One region of the Citricoccus sp. K5 genome, then DNA from elsewhere that is predicted to be linked to it. Evidence: predicted binding sites of a transcription regulator. Region 1 holds the regulator's gene; each other region holds the start of a gene.

Region 1 (4,836 bases):
GTACCGCTTTGCGCTCCTGGGTGGGTCCCCGATTCTCACTGTCCGGCACCACCCGCAAGGAGATCTGGGCCGTGTCCGTGCCGCCACGTCCGTCATCCGCCACATAGGTCACCGCGGCCCGGCCGCTCGCGGATTCCGGGACGACGATCTGCATCCCGATGCCGTCGATGATCTCCTGCACCGTGCCCACCGAGGGCTGGTCACCTTCGAGGGAGGCCGTCAGGACGTCTCCATCAGGATCGGAGTCATTGAACAGGACGGACAATTGCGTGGTCCGGCCGGGTCGCACGCCGAAACTGTCATCTTCCGCCACGGGCGGCCTGTTCTCCTCCTGACGCTCCGGCAGAGCGGTCTCCTGGGTGACCTCGTCGGATTCCTCCTCCGTCTCCTCTCCCTCGCCCTGGGGCGGTTCGAGGTCGTCCCAGTTGGCGACCACCTTCATCTGGTCGAGGACCATCCAGTTGGTCCCGGACGTCGTGTCGTTGAGCACCACGACATCGCGGTTGGCTCGGAAGACCAGCTCCGCGCCGGCCGTCAGCTCGGGGATGGGGACGATCTGATCCTGTTCTTCACCGTCACAGTCCTGCAGGTAGTGCCCGGTGACAGCCGAGGCGGCATGAAGGCAACCGGCTACCCGTACGGGGGCCGTTGCCGCCACACTGCCGTCAGTACCGGCGGGCGTGGTCGATCCGGCGGAGGCGTCCGTGGGCGGCACGATGCTCATGGCCTGAATGTCCCCGTTGGACAGCGCCACGGTGAGCAGGTCCCGCTCAGTGGACAATGCCAACTGCTCCGCCTCGGGACCGGACGGCTGTGGCACCGCGCCCACCAGCCGCTCATCCTGCATGGAGTGGCCTGGCCAGGACAGGATGCCGGACTCAGGGTCCACCACCACCGGAACGTCGCCCACGGCCACCAGCTGAGGGTCCTGCATTCCGGACAGCCCTTCGAGGCCGTCCTGGCGGGTTTCCACCGGGGCACCAGGCTGCTCACCCTCGGCCGCGAAGCGAATCACGGTGTCCCGGCCGAGGTCCGCCACGAACACCTCGCCACCCACCGTGGTCGTCGACGTCACGGCTCCCTCGGCCTCGTAGAGCGGTTCGTCCGTCGAGACCTGGGGCGTCGGGTCCACCGTCCCGGCGTAGACGGCCCCCTCTGCGGGGTTGCTGGCCGAGATGACGCCAGCGCCCAGCGCGAAATCCTGGGTTGCAGGCAGCATGATCTGATCGCCGGCGACCATGGCGGTGGTGTCAATGGCGGTCAGGGCGCCGGACGCCGGGTCCAGCATGAGGGCGGTGGCGTCCTCCTGGTGAAGTTCGAAGTCCTCCACCGGGGGCCGGAAACCACCGTCCAGGATGGTGGACTCGTGGTTCAGGTGGCCGACGTATCCCCCACTGTTGTGGGTGACCCAGATGCCGGCGTCATGCAGTTCGAGGTCAGCGGTGTCGAAGCCGGGATAGAGGAACGCGCCGGTGGCCACGAGGGCACCGACGGCGGAGAAGGCCACCGGGGTCGCCACAGACTTCATCTGCCTGCGCTTGTTCCCCATGAGTGCCCCGTCATCAGCAAGGGATCCGCCCCACTACGGACCCAGGCCATCCTATCGCCCGGCTGAAGGGAGACGAATCCCGCGGCAGTCTCTGCGGGGCCAGCGGAGGTTCAGGCGCCAGCGGGGACGAACAACACCTGACCGGGCTGCAGATCGCCGCTGTCGAGATCATTCAGTTGGCCGATGCGCAGGATGGCCTCGTTGCGGGGGGACTCGGGGGCGGTGCGCCCGGCGATGGCCCACAGGGTGTCGCCATAGTTCACCGTGACCGTCTCCACGTCCGCAACAGGCTGGTCATCGGAGGCCGCCGCGGGCGCCATCCCGTGGGCGCCGAAGAAGACGGCGGCCACTGCGGCCAGGGCCGCCAGGACGATGACGGGGAATCCCACGAAGAGGAAACGACCACGGCGGTTCAGGTGGAATCCGGCGGAGCCGGACGTGCGGGTCTGGACCGATGCTGCAGTGCTCATGCTCTTCTGCCTCTCCTCCCGGAACCCCGGGCCGTATAGAACGTGTGTTCGACTGCTTCGATGTCATGTCTAGCACGCCTGTTCGAGACATGCCAAGAAAAATTCGAACATATCTTTGAATCGAGGGTGTGACTCCGGTACCGTCAGACCCAGCGACCCAGCACGAGACACTTCACCAAGACCGACGGACACGATAAGAACGGATGGTCGAATGGCCCCCCGGATTCCCTCTCCCGCCCCGGACCCGCATCACGATCACGGCGTCCGGCCCCTCACCGACCGTCAGCGGATCATCCTCGGATCCATCCGCTCTGCGATCGCCGCACACGGGTATCCGCCGTCCATGCGGGAGATCGGGGATGCGGCAGGCCTGGCCTCACTGTCATCGGTCACCCATCAACTGGGTCAGCTGGAGAAGCTCGGCTACATCCGCAAGGATCCGGGCCGTCCGCGGGCCATGGAGGTCCTGCTGGACGAGAACGGCCTGGCCCTCGTGGTCGAGTCCGCCGTCATGCCCCCCGAATCGGCGGCCACGCCGGGCGGGACGGTGCGGACCCTGCACACCGGGGCCGCCGACGGTGATGCTGTCCCGGTCCCCCTGGTCGGCCGGATTGCCGCCGGTGGGCCGATCCTCGCCGACCAGCAGGTCGAGGACGTCATGAACCTGCCGCGTCAGCTGACCGGCGAGGGGGAACTGTTCATGCTGAAGGTCTCCGGCGATTCCATGGTCGATGCGGCGATCTGCGACGGCGACTGGGTGGTGGTGCGTCAGCAGAACAACGCTCAGAACGGGGACATCGTCGCCGCGTTGCTGGACGACGAGGCCACCGTGAAGACCTTCCGGCAGCGGGACGGCCACACGTGGCTGCTGCCGCAGAACTCTGCGTATGAGCCCATCCTCGGAGACGAGGCGACGGTCATGGGCAAGGTCGTCACGGTACTTCGGGCGCTCTGAGCCCCATGAACCATCGGCCTCTGCCGCCGGGCGTCCGCGTGGCGGATGCCGAGGAGTTCGTCTACACCCACGGGCGGCTGCTCGAACGCCGCCGGGTGGACCTGCTGCTCCACGGCGGCGGCACCGAGGGTGTCCTGGCCGCCCTGGGGGCGTACCGCAATCCAGACGGCGGATTCGGTCACGGCCTCGAACCCGATGTGCGGTCACCGAAGAGTGAGGCGCTCTCCACGCTGACGGCCCTGGACCTCTTGGCCGGATGGGATCTGGCCGAGCACCCCTGGGTGCGCTGTGGACTGGAATGGGTGGCCTCGACCTCCGGACTGGACGGTTCCGTGCCCTTCGTCACCGAGGCCTCCCTCGAATGGCCCCATGCGCCGTGGGTCCAACCGGTTCCCGGCGGTTCGCACCTCACATATGGCTTCGCCGCCGCGGCCCTGCTGACGGGGTTCTCGGGCGGGTGGGCTGAGGCCGCCTCGGACTGGTGCCGCCTCCGATTGTCCCGGGCTGCGACTGCCGGCGACCTGCCAGCCTATGAGGTCAAGTACGCCCTGAGGTTCCTCGCAGCGGACGGCCTTCCCACGGGCTCGGCCGACAGCCCATTTCTGGCCACCCTTCGTGAGCGGTTGTCCGCCAACGGCTCCCTCCCCGTGGAGGGTGGCGCCGAGGACGAGAGCATCCATGCGGTCGACCTGGTCCACCATCCCTGGACGGTCCCCTTCCCCACGGACCTCTACGGCAGCCTGGTCCCCGCGGCCGTGATGTCCCGGGACCGCCGGTGGCTCGCATCCGCCCAGGAGCCCGATGGCGGATGGTCCGTGGACTGGCCGGCCTGGAGCACGGCTCCTGGCATCGAATGGCGGGCCATTCGCACGGTCGGCGCCCTCGAGATGCTGATCCGCTAGTCAGCGGGGCGCAGCCGCTCCAGCACGCCGCGGACCACGGACGGATCGGCCGTCGGCCAGAAGTCCGGCAGGGTCGAACGCAGGAACGAACCGTACCGTTCCGTCGCCAGCCTGGAGTCGAGGACAGCCACCACTCCGCGGTCCGTTGCGGTCCTGATGAGCCGGCCGGCGCCCTGCGCCAGACGGACCGCCGCATGGGAGGCGGAGACCGCCATGAACCCGTTGCCGCCATGCCGGCTGATGTCTCTGGACCGCGCCGTGGACAGGGGATCATCGGGTCGCGGGAACGGGATCCGATCGATGACCACCAGGCGGCAGGACTCGCCGGGCACGTCCACGCCCTGCCACAGGCTCATGGTCCCGAACAGGCAGGTGTCCGCCTCCGTGGCGAACTGCCGCACCAGGGCGGTCAGCGTGGTGTCGCCCTGGCACAGGATCGTGGGATTCGGACCGAGCCGGGTGCGCATCTCGGCGGCAGCGTCCTCGGCGGCCCGTTTGGAGGAGAACAGGCACAGGGCCCCTCCGCCGGACGCCCTGAGCAGTGCCTCGAGTTCGTCATAGGTCTCGGGGGCGGCGAACCGACCCGGCTTCGGCAGATGCCGTGCCACGTAGAGCACGCCCTGCCTCGGGTAGTCGAAGGGGCTGCCCACGTCCAGACCGGTCCAGGCCGGTGCCCCCTCGCCCATCAGACCGAGGGATCCCGCCACCGGGTTGAACGACTCACCGATGGCCAGCGTGGCCGAGGTCAGCACGGTCGTGGCCTGGCCGAAGAGTCCCTCGCGGAGTTTGCCGGCCACGGACAGCGGGGCCACGTAGAGCATCGGAGCCGCAGACTCGTCCCCGGGGATCCACCCGGTGCCGGGCTCGAAGTGGCCCGGACGGGACGCCCAGAGCACTTCGGGGTGACTGGTGTCCGGAGTGGTCTCCAGCATCCGCTCGGCCACGTCCAGGACGTCCTGC
Region 2 (4,836 bases), 480 kb from region 1:
GTGCAGTGGACCTGGGACTACGGGGACGGCTCGGAGCAGTTGTCGAATCCGTACCCGGGTGGGCCGCAGGTGGAGTTCAACCAGGAGACCACCACCAGCCATGTCTACGAGGACACCGGCCAATACGCAGTGGGGCTGACCACGTCCTACCGGGGGCAGTTCTCCGTCAATGATGGGCCGTGGATCGCGATCCCGGGCACTGCCGAGGTCCCGAGTGAACCGGTTACCGCGGACATCTGGCGGTCCCAGTCCAAGAACGTCGCCGAGGACTGCCACGAAAACCCCGAAGGTTGGGCCTGCGGCACCCCCCTCGTCGAAGACTGACGGTCGAAGACTGATCCCGGGCGGTTGACCATCAGACGAAAGGCTGCGGCAGACTGAAGCCATGTGCGGACGGTATGTGATGGCCAGGGCCATCGGTGACCTGGTGGCGGACTCGGGTGCGGACCTCAACGAGGAACTGGTGCTGCCGCCGAACTGGAATGTGGCGCCCACCGATGATGTCGCCGTGGTGCTGGAACGTGCCGTGCCGACGTCGGGCTCCGAGGCCGGAACGCGCCGGGAGATCCACGTGGCCCGGTGGGGCCTGGTCCCGCCGTGGGCCAAGGACCTGTCCGTCGGTTCGAGGGCGTTCAACGCGCGGTCTGAAACCGTCACGGAGAAGCCCACGTTCCGCTCCGCGGTGAAGGCCCGCCGCTGTGCCGTCCCCGTGGACGGCTACTACGAATGGCTCAAACCGGACACGGGCGCGCCTAAGTCGGCGAAGAAGCGTCCCTTCTACATCCACCCGGAGGACGGCTCCCCGATCTACTTCGCGGGACTCTACGAATGGTGGAAGGACGAGGCCGTGCCGGACGGCGACCCGGCCCGCTGGCTGCTGAGCTGCACCATCCTCACCGGCCCCTCTCCGGAGGCGGACGATGCCGACCCGACCCTGGCGCAGCTCGGTGGTCTGCACGACCGGCTCCCGCTGCCGATGGACCGGGACACCCTGGACGCGTGGCTGGAGCCGGAGAGACTGTCCTCGGCGGCTGCCGGCGCCCTGGTGGACCGCGTCCGGGAGCGGGCCTTCGGGACAGCCTCGGGATGGTCGCTGGATGAGGTGGGTGCCGCCGTCGGCAACGTCCGCAACAACGGCCCCGAACTGATGGAACCCCTGGACACGCTGATCTGACGGCTTCCGGCGCCCCTCGCTCTCCCAGCTGTGAATCCGCTGACAATGCGGTGAAGTTCTACCCACAGGTAGTGGTTCCACGCTTCGGCTCTGCGCCATGTGGAGTTCAGGAGGGCTCTCTAGTTTGTGGAGCGCCGCAGTCCGCGGCGTCGCCTTGTCCCGAGGGGGAACCATGACCGAGCAGAATCCGTCCGACCCGTCCATCGCGCAGCCGTCCCCGGAGCCCCCTGGAGTCGGCCGTCGCCGTATGCTGGCCGGCGGTGGGGCGCTGGCCGCCGCCGGGGTCCTCGGCTCCCTGCCGGCGGCGGCCCATGCCGCCGGAGTGCAGCCCGCGGCCGGCAGGGGCAAGGAGAGGCGCAGCCGTCGGATGCCGCTGTCCTTCAACCGCAACGGCCGGTTCAAGATCATCCAGTTCAACGACACCCAGGACGACCACCTGACGGACCGCCGCACCCTGGACTTCATGGGGAAGGTGCTGGACCAGGAGGAGCCGGATTTCGCCCTCATCAACGGCGACGTGATCACCGGAGGCCCCACCACCAACCGCGAGGTCTACCAGGCCATCAACAATGTGGTGATGCCCATGGAGTCCCGGGGCGTCCAGTGGGCACTGACCTTCGGGAACCATGACGAGGACTCCACCGAGCAGGCCGGCACCACGGTGTTCGAGCCGCAGATGGTGGAGTTCATCCGCCAGTACAAGCACAACCTGAACCCCACCGACGAGGACGGGCTGTTCGGTTCCTCCAACGGCCAGCTCCTGGTCCGCGGCTCCCGCGGTCGCAATCCAAGGTTCGGCATCTGGCTGCTCGACTCAGGCCGCTACGCCGAGGAGAACCCCGCCGGCCAGTCGCGTGAGGGGCTCATGGGGTACGACTGGATCCGCCCCGAGCAGATCCGCTGGTACAACGAGCTCTCGAAGGAGACGGAGGAGCGCTACGGCCAGAAGGTGCCGAGCCTGATGTACTTCCACATCCCGACCTATGAGCACCACCACATGTGGTTCGGCCAGCAGTTCACCTCGGACGACTCCGGCCACGCGGCGGCCGCGGAGCGCCACGGCATCGTGGGGGTCAAGAACGAGGGCGTGTACACCGGGCTGTTCAACTCCGGCATCTACGCGGCCGCCTTCGAGCGCGGCGACGTCCTCGGCATGTACAGCGGCCATGACCACATCAACACCTACATGGGCAACTACTACGGCATCGAGCTGGGCTACGGTCCGGGCACCGGCTTCGGCCCCTACGGCCTGAACGACGGTACTTGGGACCAGCACACCCTGCGCGGTGCCCGGGTCTTCGAGCTCAACGAGAACTCGAAGCGGGTGTACGACGGCACCCGCCTGGTCTTCGCCAAGGATCTGGGTCTGGACATGAACCCGGAGCCCCAGAAACTCGACGAGCCGCTGGCCTTCCCGAAGTATGTGAAGCCCATCAACTGACGGGTTTCTGACCGGACGCTTATCGCGTCCGACCTTCCTCGTAGCCTCATTCTTGGTGTTAGAACACATGTACTAATACCATGGTGGGGTGCGGCCGGTCCTTCCCGTCGGCCGTTTCACTTCCCACCGCCCCACCGGACAGCCCCGGCTTCGGGCCCGCCGTTCCTTCCCAGACGGCAGGGCACGACGCCGGCCCGGGCTGCCCCCGGACGAACCCGCCGGCCACGTGCCGGAGGGCGGAAAAACGGCATGAGAAGTCACGACAAGAACAGGGCAGGAATCACGTCCCATGGGAATCTTCACTCAATCGGTCGCCGTTGGATGCACCACGGCAGGGGCCCCGGAGCGCCTGGAGTGGAACGGCCGGATCTACGTACTGGCGGCCCAGCCGGTGCGCTGGTACGAGCGGCGCAAGTGGTGGACCGAGGAGCGCCGGGCCGAGCGAGGCCGCGGCGCCGGTCTGGTGGACCACGAGGTCTGGCGGGTCCAGGTGCGCCTGGAGAAGGCACGCAACGCACCATTGCTGACCTTGGACCTCTCCCACCATGTCGACTCCGGCCGCTGGCGGCTGGTCCGCATCCATGATGGCGCCGCCGTGCGCCTCAGGGAGAGCGCTTGATGGGTGCCGCCCCGGGCTTTCCGCATCTGCACGTGGCCAGTGCCTTCAGCTCCCATTACGGGGTGTCCTGGCCCGCTGAGCTGGCCGCAGCCGCCGCCGCGGACGGTGCGGAGGTACTGGCCTGCACTGACCGGGACGGGCTCTACGGCACGGCCAAGCATGTCAGCGCCTGCCTGGAGCAGGGGCTGGACCCGGTGATCGGGGTGGACCTCGCGGTGGCCTGGGGCGAACAGCGGTCGAATCCCGCCGGTCGGGTGGTCGTGCTGGCCCGAGGCGGCACGCAGGGCACGGGATACCGAGCCCTGGTCCGGCTCATCTCGGCAGCGCATGCCCACACCACGGGTGGCTCTGCCGGGGGAACCCCGTACGTCACGATGGCCGAACTGGCCGAGTGGTCCGCCGGCAGGCACCACGGTGCCCCGCCGGAACTGTTCGTTCTGCTGGGGCCGGGATCCGACGTCGGGAGGCTGATGGCCGCGCGCAAGTACACGGCCGGCCGGGCGCTGCTGCGCCAGTGGAAGGCCGCGCTGCCCGCCGGATCCCTGCGGGTGGAGGTAGTCTGCCATCTCTCTGCGCCAGGGGAGAAGCTGTCAGCCGCCCACGCCGTGAAGATGCTGCGCGCCGCCCGGGAGACCAGGGTGCCGGCGGTGCTGACCAACGCGGTGCGCTATGCGACGCCGGACGGGGCCGCCACCGCGGACGTCCTCGACGCCGCCCGGGCCCTGAGCTCCCTCGAGGCCCTCACCGACCTGCAGCCCAACGGGCAGGGCTGGCTGAAGCCCGCGGGGCCCATGCGTCAGATCGCCCTGGAGATCTGCGAGGCGGCGGGGTCCGGGACGGAGGGGCGGGCCGGCGGCAGTGCCGAGGGGGTCACGGCCCTGCTGGATGACACCCATGCCCTCGCTGATGCCTGCCGCATGGACCCCGGCCCGGACCTGGGCTGGAGGCGGCCCACCGTGCCGGAGGCCTCGGTCATCGGGATCACCGGGGACCCGGTCAGAGCGCTGCGGGACCGTACTCTGGCCAGGGTTACCGACCGCTTCCCGGGCCTCTATACCGGGACCCGCTTTGCGTCGTCGACCGCCGGCCAGGACCTGGAGAAGCGGTTGGAGCAGGAGCTGGGCATCATCAACCGGCTCGGCTTCGCCAGCTACTTCCTGACCGTGGCCGAGGTGGTGGCGATGATCGAGAAGATGGGGGTGCGGGTCTCCGCGCGCGGATCCGGGGCCTCGTCGCTGGTCAACTACCTGTTGCGGATCTCGAACGTGGACCCCATGCGGCACGAGCTGATCTTCGAACGCTTCCTCTCCAACGACCGCTCGACCCTGCCGGACATCGACATCGACGTGGAATCGGCCCGCCGTCACGACGTCTACCATGCGATGTTCGAGCGCTTCGGGGCCGAACGCACCACGCTCATGAGCATGCAGAACGGTTACCGTGCCCGAGGAGCGGTGCGTGACGCCGGGATGGCCCTCGGCATGGAACCGGGGCAGGTGGATACGATCGCCAAGCAACTGTGGCGGTTCTCGGCGTCGAGCTTCCGTGAGGCCATGGACCGGATGCCGGAGTTGCGCGGTTTCGCGGAGCAGGTCGAATCAG
Region 3 (4,836 bases), 2.8 Mb from region 1:
CCGGGTCGGGGAGTCAATGGCGTAGCCGACGTCTTTCCAGGACAGAGAGTCCTGCGAGGTCGGGAATGCCAACCAGGCAGTAGCGGCCACGGCGAGCACTAGGGCGGTGACGGCAATCCATTTGCCCCAGCGGGACCCGAATGACGGCCGAGCACGCTGGGTCCGCCCATATCGGTTCGCAAAGCTATCAACCGGCACATGATCCGCCGGCTTCTGGGGTGCTGGATCCATAGTGGCCCATGATAGGCCCGGCCTCCCGGCCGCCTTGTCCCGCGACTGGTACACGACCAGAAGACTCCCGGCTGGGGCATCCGGGAGACAATAAAGTCATGTACGCCCCGATCGACCTCCAGACCCCACTCGTCACCCAATGGATCGGCACACTCGTGACGATCGCGGGGCTGGCGGTCCTCGCCCACGGGCTGTGGCGCCGCAAACGCTACCAAGCCCACTTGGATGACGAGGACGCCCGCTACGCCGGGCCGGACCGGATCAAAGACGCCGTCCGCGAGGTGTTCGCGGGTGCAGGCATTCTCGTGCTCGGTCTGGCGACTCTCGCCTATTCGATCTACGGACACTTCGCCTCGCAGTCCAACATCCAGGAAAATGTCGCCAACAAGTACGGGGTCGAATCAGTCGAAGATAAGGGCTGGCGCGGCAATGCACTCCGCGCCGACATCACCATGCCGGACGGCACCGTCCATCAGGATGTCCTCATCATCTTCGAGGACTCCGGCGAACCGCAGATCAATCGCGACCTGAGCGGCGCGGCCACCGACAGCACCGGGTAACGCTCCGTCGCCCAGGGACGATTACCACCCAGGGTCAGGAAACATGTCGCAGCTCGAGGTACGCAGCGACGGCCTCACGCACGATGTCGGACTCGTCGCGCTGCTCGCGCTCCGCAAGAGCATGCACGCGATCCTTCAGGGCCTGCGGCACGCGGGCCCGAACGACAGGTGAGGGCCCTCGTTTCGTCCCGGCCGGCGGCCGCCCCACGGCCAGCCGCACGGCCTCCTGTGGGCTTGCCGCTCCAGTTGCTTCCACGAGAGCGTGGCGCGCATCGGGGCGGGCATCCTCGCCGCGCCGAATGGTGCCCGGCTTCACGGTCAGGTCTCCACGCGCAGCCCGGCCGGCCAGCTCTTCGTACGTATCGGCGGTCATGGCGCTTCTCCTTCATGCAATAGGTATCGGAACTGATCGGTGAGGTCCACGACGTGGAAGACGACGACGGTGCGGGGTGGTTAGTGGGCCGCGATCACTTCGAGGTAGCGCTCAGTCCGCCCATGCGAGTGGCCGATATACACGATGGTCTGATCCCCTGGCTCGCCCTCGATTTCTGCTGTCACCTCGGCATGCATCATGGCGCAGAGCGCACCCTCTCGGGTTATCCCGTGCTTGTCAGCGCTACGCGTCCGCTCCACCCCCATTCCTAAACTGTAGCACAAAATGCGGCTACATAGCCCTCGGGTGGAATTGCCGCCTGCTTACCACATGCACGATTGGCAATCGAACATACTTTCGATTCGCGTGAGGTGAGGGCTTGCTGGCAACCGAGGTCCGGGCTCTCGCCGAAGGGCTCGGGGAGCAGCTGCGAACGCGCGTCAATGACGGCGTGGTGGAGGCCGGCTTCCCCTCGCCGTCCCAGGACTACACCACCGCCGAGATTGATCTGACGGATCACCTGATGCCCAACCGGGCCTCGACGTACCTAGTGCGGGCGCGAGGGCACTCCATGACCGGTGCCGGGATCTGGGACGGCGACGAACTGGTGGTGGACCGCTCGATCCGCCCCCAGCACGGCCACGTGGTGATCGCCGTGCTTGATGGCGAACTGACCGTGAAACGGCTCAGAATCGAAGCGGACCGGGTGGTGCTCTCCTCGGAGAACCCGGCGTATCCCGACATTGCCGTTCCCTCGCTCTCGGATCTGCGGGTCTGGGGTGTGGTCACGGTGGCACTGCATCATGTCTCCCGCACCTCGTGAGGCCGTGATCGCTCTGGTGGACTGCGCCAGCTTCTATGCCTCGTGTGAGCGGGTCTTCGACCCGCGCCTGGAGGACCGCCCGGTGGTGGTGTTGTCCAACAACGACGGCTGCGTGGTGGCCATGTCCCAGGAGGCCAAGGTACTGGGGGTCCCGATGGGGATCCCGTGGTTCAAGCTCGAGCCCGTCGCCGCCACCCAGGGGATCGTGGCACGGTCCTCCAACTACGAGCTCTACGGCAGCCTCTCGGCGAGGGTCATGGAGGTCATCGGCCGGCACGCCGCCTGGCAGGAGGTCTACAGCATCGACGAGTCCTTCATCAGCCTGCGCGGCACCGTCGAAGAGGTGATCCAGGCCGGCCGGCGTATCCGCGAGGACGTGGCCCGCTGCACCGGGATTCCGGTGCGCGTGGGCATCGCCCCCACCAAGACGTTGGCGAAGGTTGCCCTCCTCGGGGTGAAGCGTTCCGCCCCGCTGTCCCGGGTCGGAGTGTGTCACTTCGGGGCCTACTCCCCCACCCAACGAGACACCATTCTGGCCAGCATCCCCGTCACTGATCTCTGGGGCGTGGCCGGCCGGCTGGGCCGCCGCCTAGCGAATCTGAATATCCATACCGCCGCAGACCTCGCCGCCCAAGACCCCGGGCAGATGCGCCGGCGGTTCTCGGTGGTCCTGGAGCGCACCGTGCGCGAACTGCGCGGCACCCCGTGCATCCCCCTCGAGGAAGAACCTCGCCAGTACAAAGACCAGCTCATCTACTCCCGATCCTTCTCGGAACCGGTCACCACCACCCCGGCCATGCGCCAAGTCCTCTCCATCTACGCCCAGCAACTCGCCTCCCGGCTACGCAATGCCGGACAAGAAGCCCGGGTCCTTACCGCTTGGGCGTCGACCTCGCCGTTCGCCACGGACCAGGAACCCCACTCGCCCCAGATCAGCGCCGTCCTACCCGTGCCCACGGCAGAGCCAGTGACGATCGCTCGTGGATCCCTGGGCTTGGCCGAGCTGATCCGCCCGGGCACCCGGTACGTGCGGGCTGGCGTCGTGCTCACCGATCTGCGCCCCGCAGGCCAGGCCGAGACCCTGCCCGGCCTCGGCCCACCCGGGGAGGGCCGCAATCTCGGCCCCACCCTGGACGCCGTGGTGGCCCGCTTCGGGGTCGGGAGCGTCGGCCTGGGATACGGCGGCCTCGGAACACCGCCGTCGTGGCAGATGCGCCGGGCCATGCTCTCCCCCAGGGCCACCACCCATTGGGACGAGCTCGTCACTGTCCGCCTGTGAAGGACTCCCGCAGACCCCGGGACCAGTGGTGAGGGGTCTTCGGCTTTGTACTCGGTGCGCCGCAGATTCATGATCCACCAGCCCTCAGGCACCCGGGCACGCAGCGCGGCAACCCCCGCCTCATAGGACTCGGCCTCAACCGGCAGCTCATCGGCCTGCCGATCTCCACGACCCGTGTCATCGTCGGGGATAGTCTCGATGGAGGCAGTGATGTTCATCCGTTCGGCCTTTGTGCCCTCGGCCCGCAGGAGCGCGTGCGGCAGACTGGGCCTCATGTGTGGACGGTATGTGATGGCCCGAGCCATCGGCGACCTGGTGGCAGATGCCGGTGCGGTCGAGCCCGAGGAAGAGCTGGTGCTTCGACCGAACTGGAACGTCGCACCGACCAGCGAGGTTCCCATCATCCTAGAACGAGCGATCGAGGACGAGACCCGCCGGGAAATCCACGTGGCCCGATGGGGCCTGGTCCCGCCATGGGCCAAGGACGTATCCGTCGGCTCGCGGGCCTTCAACGCCCGCTCGGAAACCGTCTCCACGAAACCAACCTTTCGCGCTGCCGTGAAAGCCAAACGGTGCGCGGTCCCGGTCGACGGGTACTACGAATGGCTCAAACCCCCCGCAGATGCACCCAAGGGCACACCGAAGCGGCCCTTCTTCGTTCACCCCGCAGACGGCTCCCTGATTTACTTCGCCGGGCTCTACGAGTGGTGGAAAGACCCGGCTGATGCGGAGGGCGATGAGGGCAGGTGGCTTCTGAGCTGCACCATCCTGACCGGCCCCTCCCCCAAGACCGGCACCGGCGAGGCCACCTTGGAACAACTGGCCGGCCTGCACGACCGCCTACCCCTGCCCATGGACCGCGACACCATGCACACCTGGCTGAACCCCGAGAAGCTAGCCTCCGCAGGCGAAGCCGAAGCACTGGTCGAGCACGTGCGGAACCAGGCCTACCAGACCGCCTCAGCATGGACCCTGACCGAAGTCGGGACCGCCATAGGCAACGTGCGCAACAACGGACCTGAGCTGATTCAGGGTCTGGGTTAGCTCGCGTCGGTGATCGCCCGGGCTTCGTCCTCAGCGGCCCCAGGTAGTTCCCAACTGATGCCGTTGGCGGTGTGGGCGGACTGACGCATCGCGGAAGTCAGCCGTCACAGGATCAGCCGCCGAGGTGGGCGCGGAGCGCTTCTTCGACGACGGCGCGTTGACTGATGCCGCGACGGTCAGCTTCTGCCGCGACGAGGTCTGCGATGTCCTCAGTGACGCGAACTCCGAGCTGCACGGTGGCTTGCCCTCGCCGGGTTGTTCGGGCCGACCCTGCCGGGGCCTGCACCTGGGACGGCTGACCTTCACTGGTGCGAACCGTGGGCACGACGGGGTCAACCGCCTCATCTGGAGCCGGTTGAGGCCGGTTGCGGCGGGGCAAGGTTTCGGGGCGGTCTGGTTGGGTGCTCATGCGCTGAGGACCTTCCTGGTGATCTCGGTGTATGCGTCGACGACGGGGCGGCCCTTTCGGTAGTCGCCGTACCAGGAGCGTGCGGTCCTGGCCTCCTGCACGATGGTGCGGTTGGGG
Region 4 (4,836 bases), 1.6 Mb from region 1:
GGAGCAGGTGTGCGAATGGGTGAAGCAGGTGCACGACCGCGGTCGCTCTCCGCTCGTGGTGGTGGCCGAGGGCTTCATCCCCGATGGCCACGACGATCCCCTCTCCGAGGCCGGCGCGGACGCCTCGGGGCGCGCGCGGCTGGGCGGGATCGGTGAGTGGGTCACGCAGCAGATCGAGGAGATGTCCGGCATCGAGACCCGCAGCACCGTCCTCGGCCACATCCAGCGCGGCGGGGCGCCCACCGGATTCGACCGCGTCCTGGCCACCCGCTTCGGGATGGGCGCCATCGACCTGGTGGCCCAGGGCCGGTTCGGCCAGATGGTCGCCCTCAATGGCACCGAGATCGTCCAGGTGTCCCTGGGCGCCGCCCTGGACGGCCTCAAAGAGGTCCCCCAGCACCGCTACGACGAGGCCAAGGTACTCTTCGGCAGGTAGCCGACGGGCCGGCGTCGGGCCCGGCGGGGCAGCGTGGAGGGGTAGTGCGGAAGGGTAGCGTGGAGGGCATGCCAGTCGACGCCCACACCCGCCAGATCATCGAGTTGGCCTGGTCCCGGATTCTGGGGCTGGACGACGGCGCCTTCGCCGCTGCTTCTTCCTCTACTTCTTCCTCTCCGGCTTCTTCCTCTGGCGGCCGCCGGATCGAGGTGCCGACCGATGCCGACTCGCAGCAGGGCGAGGACGACCAGATCGCCACGTTCGTCCGGCTGTATGGGTCCTCCGTGCTGTACGGGCCGGCCTGGCTGTTGGAGGCCGCCCGCGGTCTGCACGACGAGGAGCTCGCCCTGGAGTCCACCATGATCCGGCTGGGTGCCGGTCACGCCGCCCGCTCCCTCGGCGAGTGGGTGCTCTACTACGCCGAGGACATCCCGGACATCGCCCGCTCCTCCTCCGTCTCGGTGTCCTACGAGGCCTCCGACGCCCGTGAACTCGAGACCCAGTGCCCCGCGGACGACGTCACCGAGGTGGGCCTGTCCGCCCTGGACTCCACCTTCACCCTCATTCCCGACGACGGCACGGGCACCCCGACCGGCCAGCCGGTCGCGGGCGCGGGGTACGAGGAATGGCAGGGCCTCATCGGCCACCTGGGCGTGTTGGTCCGGCCCGACCTCCGCCTCAAGGGCCTCGGCGCCTACGCTGGGGCGATCGCCATGGAGGAGGCCTTCACCGAGGGGCTCATCCCCCAGTGGCGGGCCGCCCTGGGCAACACCGGCGCGCAGCGGGTGGCGGCGTCGCTGGGATTCGAACTCGCCGGCTCACAGACGACGGTGCTGTTCAACCAGTAGGGGCTGGCCCGCCCGTCCAGCGGGCCGGTGCTGTTCAGCGGGTCGACGTCCGCCCTACCCTGTTGGCATGTCACTGAGATGGTATTCGACAGTGGTGGAATCCACCGATCACCGGGCCCTGGCGCGCTGGTGGGCGACCGCGCTCGACTGGGAGATCGCCTATGAATCCGATCTCGAGTCCGTGGTGATCCCCCGCTGGTCGGCCGAACTCTCGGGCTCGTTGCCGTTCCATCGCGTTCCGCCCGGCATGGTCTTCGTCCCGGTGGAGCACCAGAAGTCCGGCAAGAACCGCCTGCACTGGGATTTCGCGCCCCATACCTCGGACGACCGGGACGCGGAGATCCACCGCCTGGTGACGCTGGGGGCCACCCTCATCGACGTCGGCGAACCGGAGGACGCCACCTGGACCGTCCTCGCCGATCCGGACGGCAATGAATTCTGCGTGCTGTCCGCCCGGGACGAGTAACCGACCGGCGAGGCCAGGTCCTCCACAGCGACTGGAAGCAGGGAAGCCGGGAAGCCGGGAAGCAACTTATCCCCAGCATGGACGACTCTCTTTACCATGTCCGCCATCACACGTAGAGTAGTACACATGTTCGAATCGGCAGGGCGCGCATCAATCCCAGGAGACACCTCCGGGCGCGCTGATGCCAGCCAGACAGTCGAGCTGCCGACGGTTCCCACATTGGAGGGCGCCCGGTCGCTCATCGCCCTACGTGCGTCCCTCGCTGGCATGATTCCCGCCGCCACCACCCCGGTTACCCCTGCAATCCCCAGCAACCCTGCTGGCCCTGCTGCCGCACGCACACCCAGGCCACGCTTCGGTCCGAGCGAGGAGGATCTGGCTGCCGTGGCACGCGAGGCCGAGGCCATCACCCGGATCCGCGCGTTGGAGGACCTCAAGGCCGCCTGTGCTGCAGCCCAGGCCCGCGAGACGGCGGCCCTCCACCAGCACCGACACCGAGAGGAAGCGGCGCGAGGTATCCCGGCGTCCCAGCGCGGGCGCGGACTGGGTGCTGAGATCGCGCTGGCCCGCCGCGTGAGCCAACAGCGCGGCAGCATCCAGCTGCGCCAGGCCCTCCACTTCACCGGGGATCTGACGAACACCCTCTCCGCCTTGCAATGCGGCCAGATCAGCGAGGAACATGCCGCTACGGTGGAACGGCACACCCATTGGCTTCCCGAGCAGGCTCGCAGGAGCGTCGACTCGTCGCTGGCAGACCGACTCCCCGTGCTGGGACTCCACGATCTCAAGCTGGAGACCCAAGCGGTGGCACATCGCGCAGATCCCGAGGCGGCGGCGGAGCAATACGACCAAGCCGTGGCCACCCGGCATGTGAACCTCAAGCCCGCTGAAAACGGTATGGCCTACCTGACGGCCCTCCTGCCCGCATTGGAAGCCGCTGCCTGCTATCGGGCCCTGACCGACCAGGCAGGGTCGGCGGTCGCCTTCGGAGAAGCCGAGGGGCGCAGCCCCCAGCAGGTCCTCACTGACGTCATGGTCGAACGTCTCACCGGCCGCAGCACGGACGAGGCCTCACCGGTGGAAGTCCAGCTCATCATGACGGACGCCGCCCTGTTCGCCGGTGACAACGAACCTGCGTGGATCCCCGGCCACGGGCCCCTGCCGGCCGCCGTCGCCCGGAAACTACTCGCCGGCAGCGCCACCCAGGGCGGGCCTGCAGACAGTGCATCACGCGGGACTTCGGAGGGGACTTCAGGCGAGACTTCACATGGAACTGCAGACGGGTCGATCCGTGGCACCCGCGACATTGATCTCGCGGCTCGACCATCCGCCGCCGGACCACCCGCACGCCCCGAGGCAGCCAAGGCCGTTGAGACCGTTGAGATTCCCGAGACCGATGAGATCGCTGAGGCCCGGGTATTCCTGCGCCGGCTCTACACGTCACCCGAGACGGGGCAGCTGGTGGCAATGGACTCGCAACGCCGTGAGTTCTCCGGAAAGCTACGCCGCATGATCGTTCTGCGTGACAATATCTGCCGCACGCCGTACTGCGGGGCACCTATCCGCCACATCGACCATGCCACGCCTCATCGCCAGGGCGGCCCCACCAGTTACGGCAATGGCTCTGGCCTCTGCGCTCGCTGCAATTACACCAAGGAACACCCTGGATGGTCTCATCGTGCGTCCCCGGACAATCTCGAGATCACGACTCCAACGGGACACCGCTATTCCAGTCGGTCCCGTCCGCTCTCCGCGCCGCCCAACGCGGCCGCACCTGGTTCGTTCGCACCACCCATCGAGTTCGCACCTGGTTCGTCCACACCGTCCAACGCATCCGCACCTGCCATCCCCGCGAGCCCCGCCCCGGCACCTCACGCCGTCATTGACGTCGATGACATTGGCGTTTGCGAAGACGCTGGCGTTGGCATTGGCGTTCGCGATGAGGCTGGCATTGTCGAACGTCGGCGCGAAACAAGGGATCCGGCCTGTGCCACAGATTCCCCCGTAACGGTGAGACTGCCGGCATCCACGCCGCTCCTCGCAGCAGGCTGGCACGGGGATCTCGAAGACCTGAGAACCGGTGACTGTCCCAGTACCAAAGAGCACATCAGAACCGTTGACCATATGTGGCCGCGGATCCGGCCCGGAACACGGGTGGAGTACGCGAGGGCTGCCTAGGCGGACCGACTAGCCGGATCGACTAGGCCGAGGCCTGCTGGAGCTGGACCACCAGAGGCAGGACCGACTAGGCGGAGGCCCGCTGGAGCTGGACCAACCGAGGTAGGGCCGGCTGGACCAACTGGGGTAGGGCCGGCTCAGCGAGCACCCTTGCGGATGAACCCGGACTGGCGTCCGACGACCTGGCCGGCCTGAGGAGAGACCACGGTCTCCTGGGTGGCCGCGGTGAAAGACCAGCCGTCCTCGGCATTGCCGTCGCGGAGCAGGAGCTCGGCCGTGGGGTCGGTGTTGCGCTTGAGGATGGCCAGGGCAATCGGGCCCATCTCATGGTGCTGGGCCACCGAGGTGACGGTGCCGACCGATCGAGCGGTGGCGCCCTCCGCCTCGGATTCGGGACGCACGATGACGTCAGAACCAGGAACGGGCAAGGTGTGGCCGGAGCCGTCGAGTTGCAGGAACGTCAGCCGACGGGGAGGACGACCCAGGTTGTGGACGCGGGCAATCGTCTCCTGGCCCTTGTAGCACCCCTTCTCGAGGTGCACGGCGGTGCGGACCAGATCGATCTCGTGCGGGATCGTGCGCTCATCGGTGTCCATTCCGTGCCGCGGCCGCAGGGCGGCGATGCGCAATGCCTCGGAGGCCATCGTCCCGGCGAGGGTCCACCCCTCGGGCAGGGCGGCGACCTCACTCGCCGTTGCACGAGCCGATGGATCAGCCAGGGCCTCCAGCAACGACATCGGCACCAGGTACTCGTTCCAGGACCAGCCCGCAGCAGGGTGCTGGGCAGGGTCCGGGTCATCGGTGTAGGGGAAGCCGCCCTCGCCGATGCGCGGCCACGGGTCTTCCCAGCGGGCGATGTCCTCCCGCTCGTCCCACCCGGGGACCGCGGCGGTTGATCCCACCACGGC

What was found. The regulator LexA, encoded in region 1, represses DNA repair genes until DNA is damaged. The targets are predictions, from matches to a motif close to TCGAACANNTGTTCGA.
Region 2: a site for LexA is predicted at 2,675-2,690, ahead of BOSE125_RS05685 (DUF6504 family protein). Genes of this name have one in related genera too.
Region 3: a site for LexA is predicted at 1,510-1,525, ahead of BOSE125_RS15980 (LexA family transcriptional regulator). Genes of this name have one in related genera too.
Region 4: a site for LexA is predicted at 1,869-1,884, ahead of BOSE125_RS17975 (DUF222 domain-containing protein). Genes of this name have one in related genera too.

The regions. Positions count from the first base shown of each region.
Region 1 is NZ_LR732817.1:784,558-789,393, reverse strand. Features, by position in the region: gene BOSE125_RS03420 (Ig-like domain-containing protein) at 1-1,528, opposite strand, end outside; gene BOSE125_RS03415 (LysM peptidoglycan-binding domain-containing protein) at 1,660-2,019, opposite strand; gene lexA (transcriptional repressor LexA) at 2,231-2,974, shown strand; gene BOSE125_RS03405 (hypothetical protein) at 2,980-3,876, shown strand; gene BOSE125_RS03400 (ATP-dependent DNA helicase) at 3,873-4,836, opposite strand, start outside.
Region 2 is NZ_LR732817.1:1,267,637-1,272,472, forward strand. Features, by position in the region: gene BOSE125_RS05670 (PKD domain-containing protein) at 1-324, shown strand, start outside; gene BOSE125_RS05675 (SOS response-associated peptidase) at 386-1,174, shown strand; gene BOSE125_RS05680 (metallophosphoesterase family protein) at 1,347-2,615, shown strand; gene BOSE125_RS05685 (DUF6504 family protein) at 2,905-3,234, shown strand; gene BOSE125_RS05690 (DNA polymerase III subunit alpha) at 3,234-4,836, shown strand, end outside.
Region 3 is NZ_LR732817.1:3,551,758-3,556,593, forward strand. Features, by position in the region: gene BOSE125_RS15965 (DUF4307 domain-containing protein) at 1-231, opposite strand, end outside; gene BOSE125_RS15970 (hypothetical protein) at 330-791, shown strand; gene BOSE125_RS15975 (ribbon-helix-helix protein, CopG family) at 826-1,164, opposite strand; gene BOSE125_RS15980 (LexA family transcriptional regulator) at 1,592-1,987, shown strand; gene BOSE125_RS15985 (Y-family DNA polymerase) at 1,968-3,266, shown strand; gene BOSE125_RS15990 (SOS response-associated peptidase) at 3,540-4,310, shown strand; gene BOSE125_RS18280 (ribbon-helix-helix protein, CopG family) at 4,423-4,719, opposite strand.
Region 4 is NZ_LR732817.1:2,386,005-2,390,840, forward strand. Features, by position in the region: gene BOSE125_RS10655 (6-phosphofructokinase) at 1-436, shown strand, start outside; gene BOSE125_RS10660 (GNAT family N-acetyltransferase) at 505-1,284, shown strand; gene BOSE125_RS10665 (VOC family protein) at 1,352-1,750, shown strand; gene BOSE125_RS17975 (DUF222 domain-containing protein) at 2,135-3,928, shown strand; gene BOSE125_RS10675 (folate-binding protein YgfZ) at 4,066-4,836, opposite strand, start outside.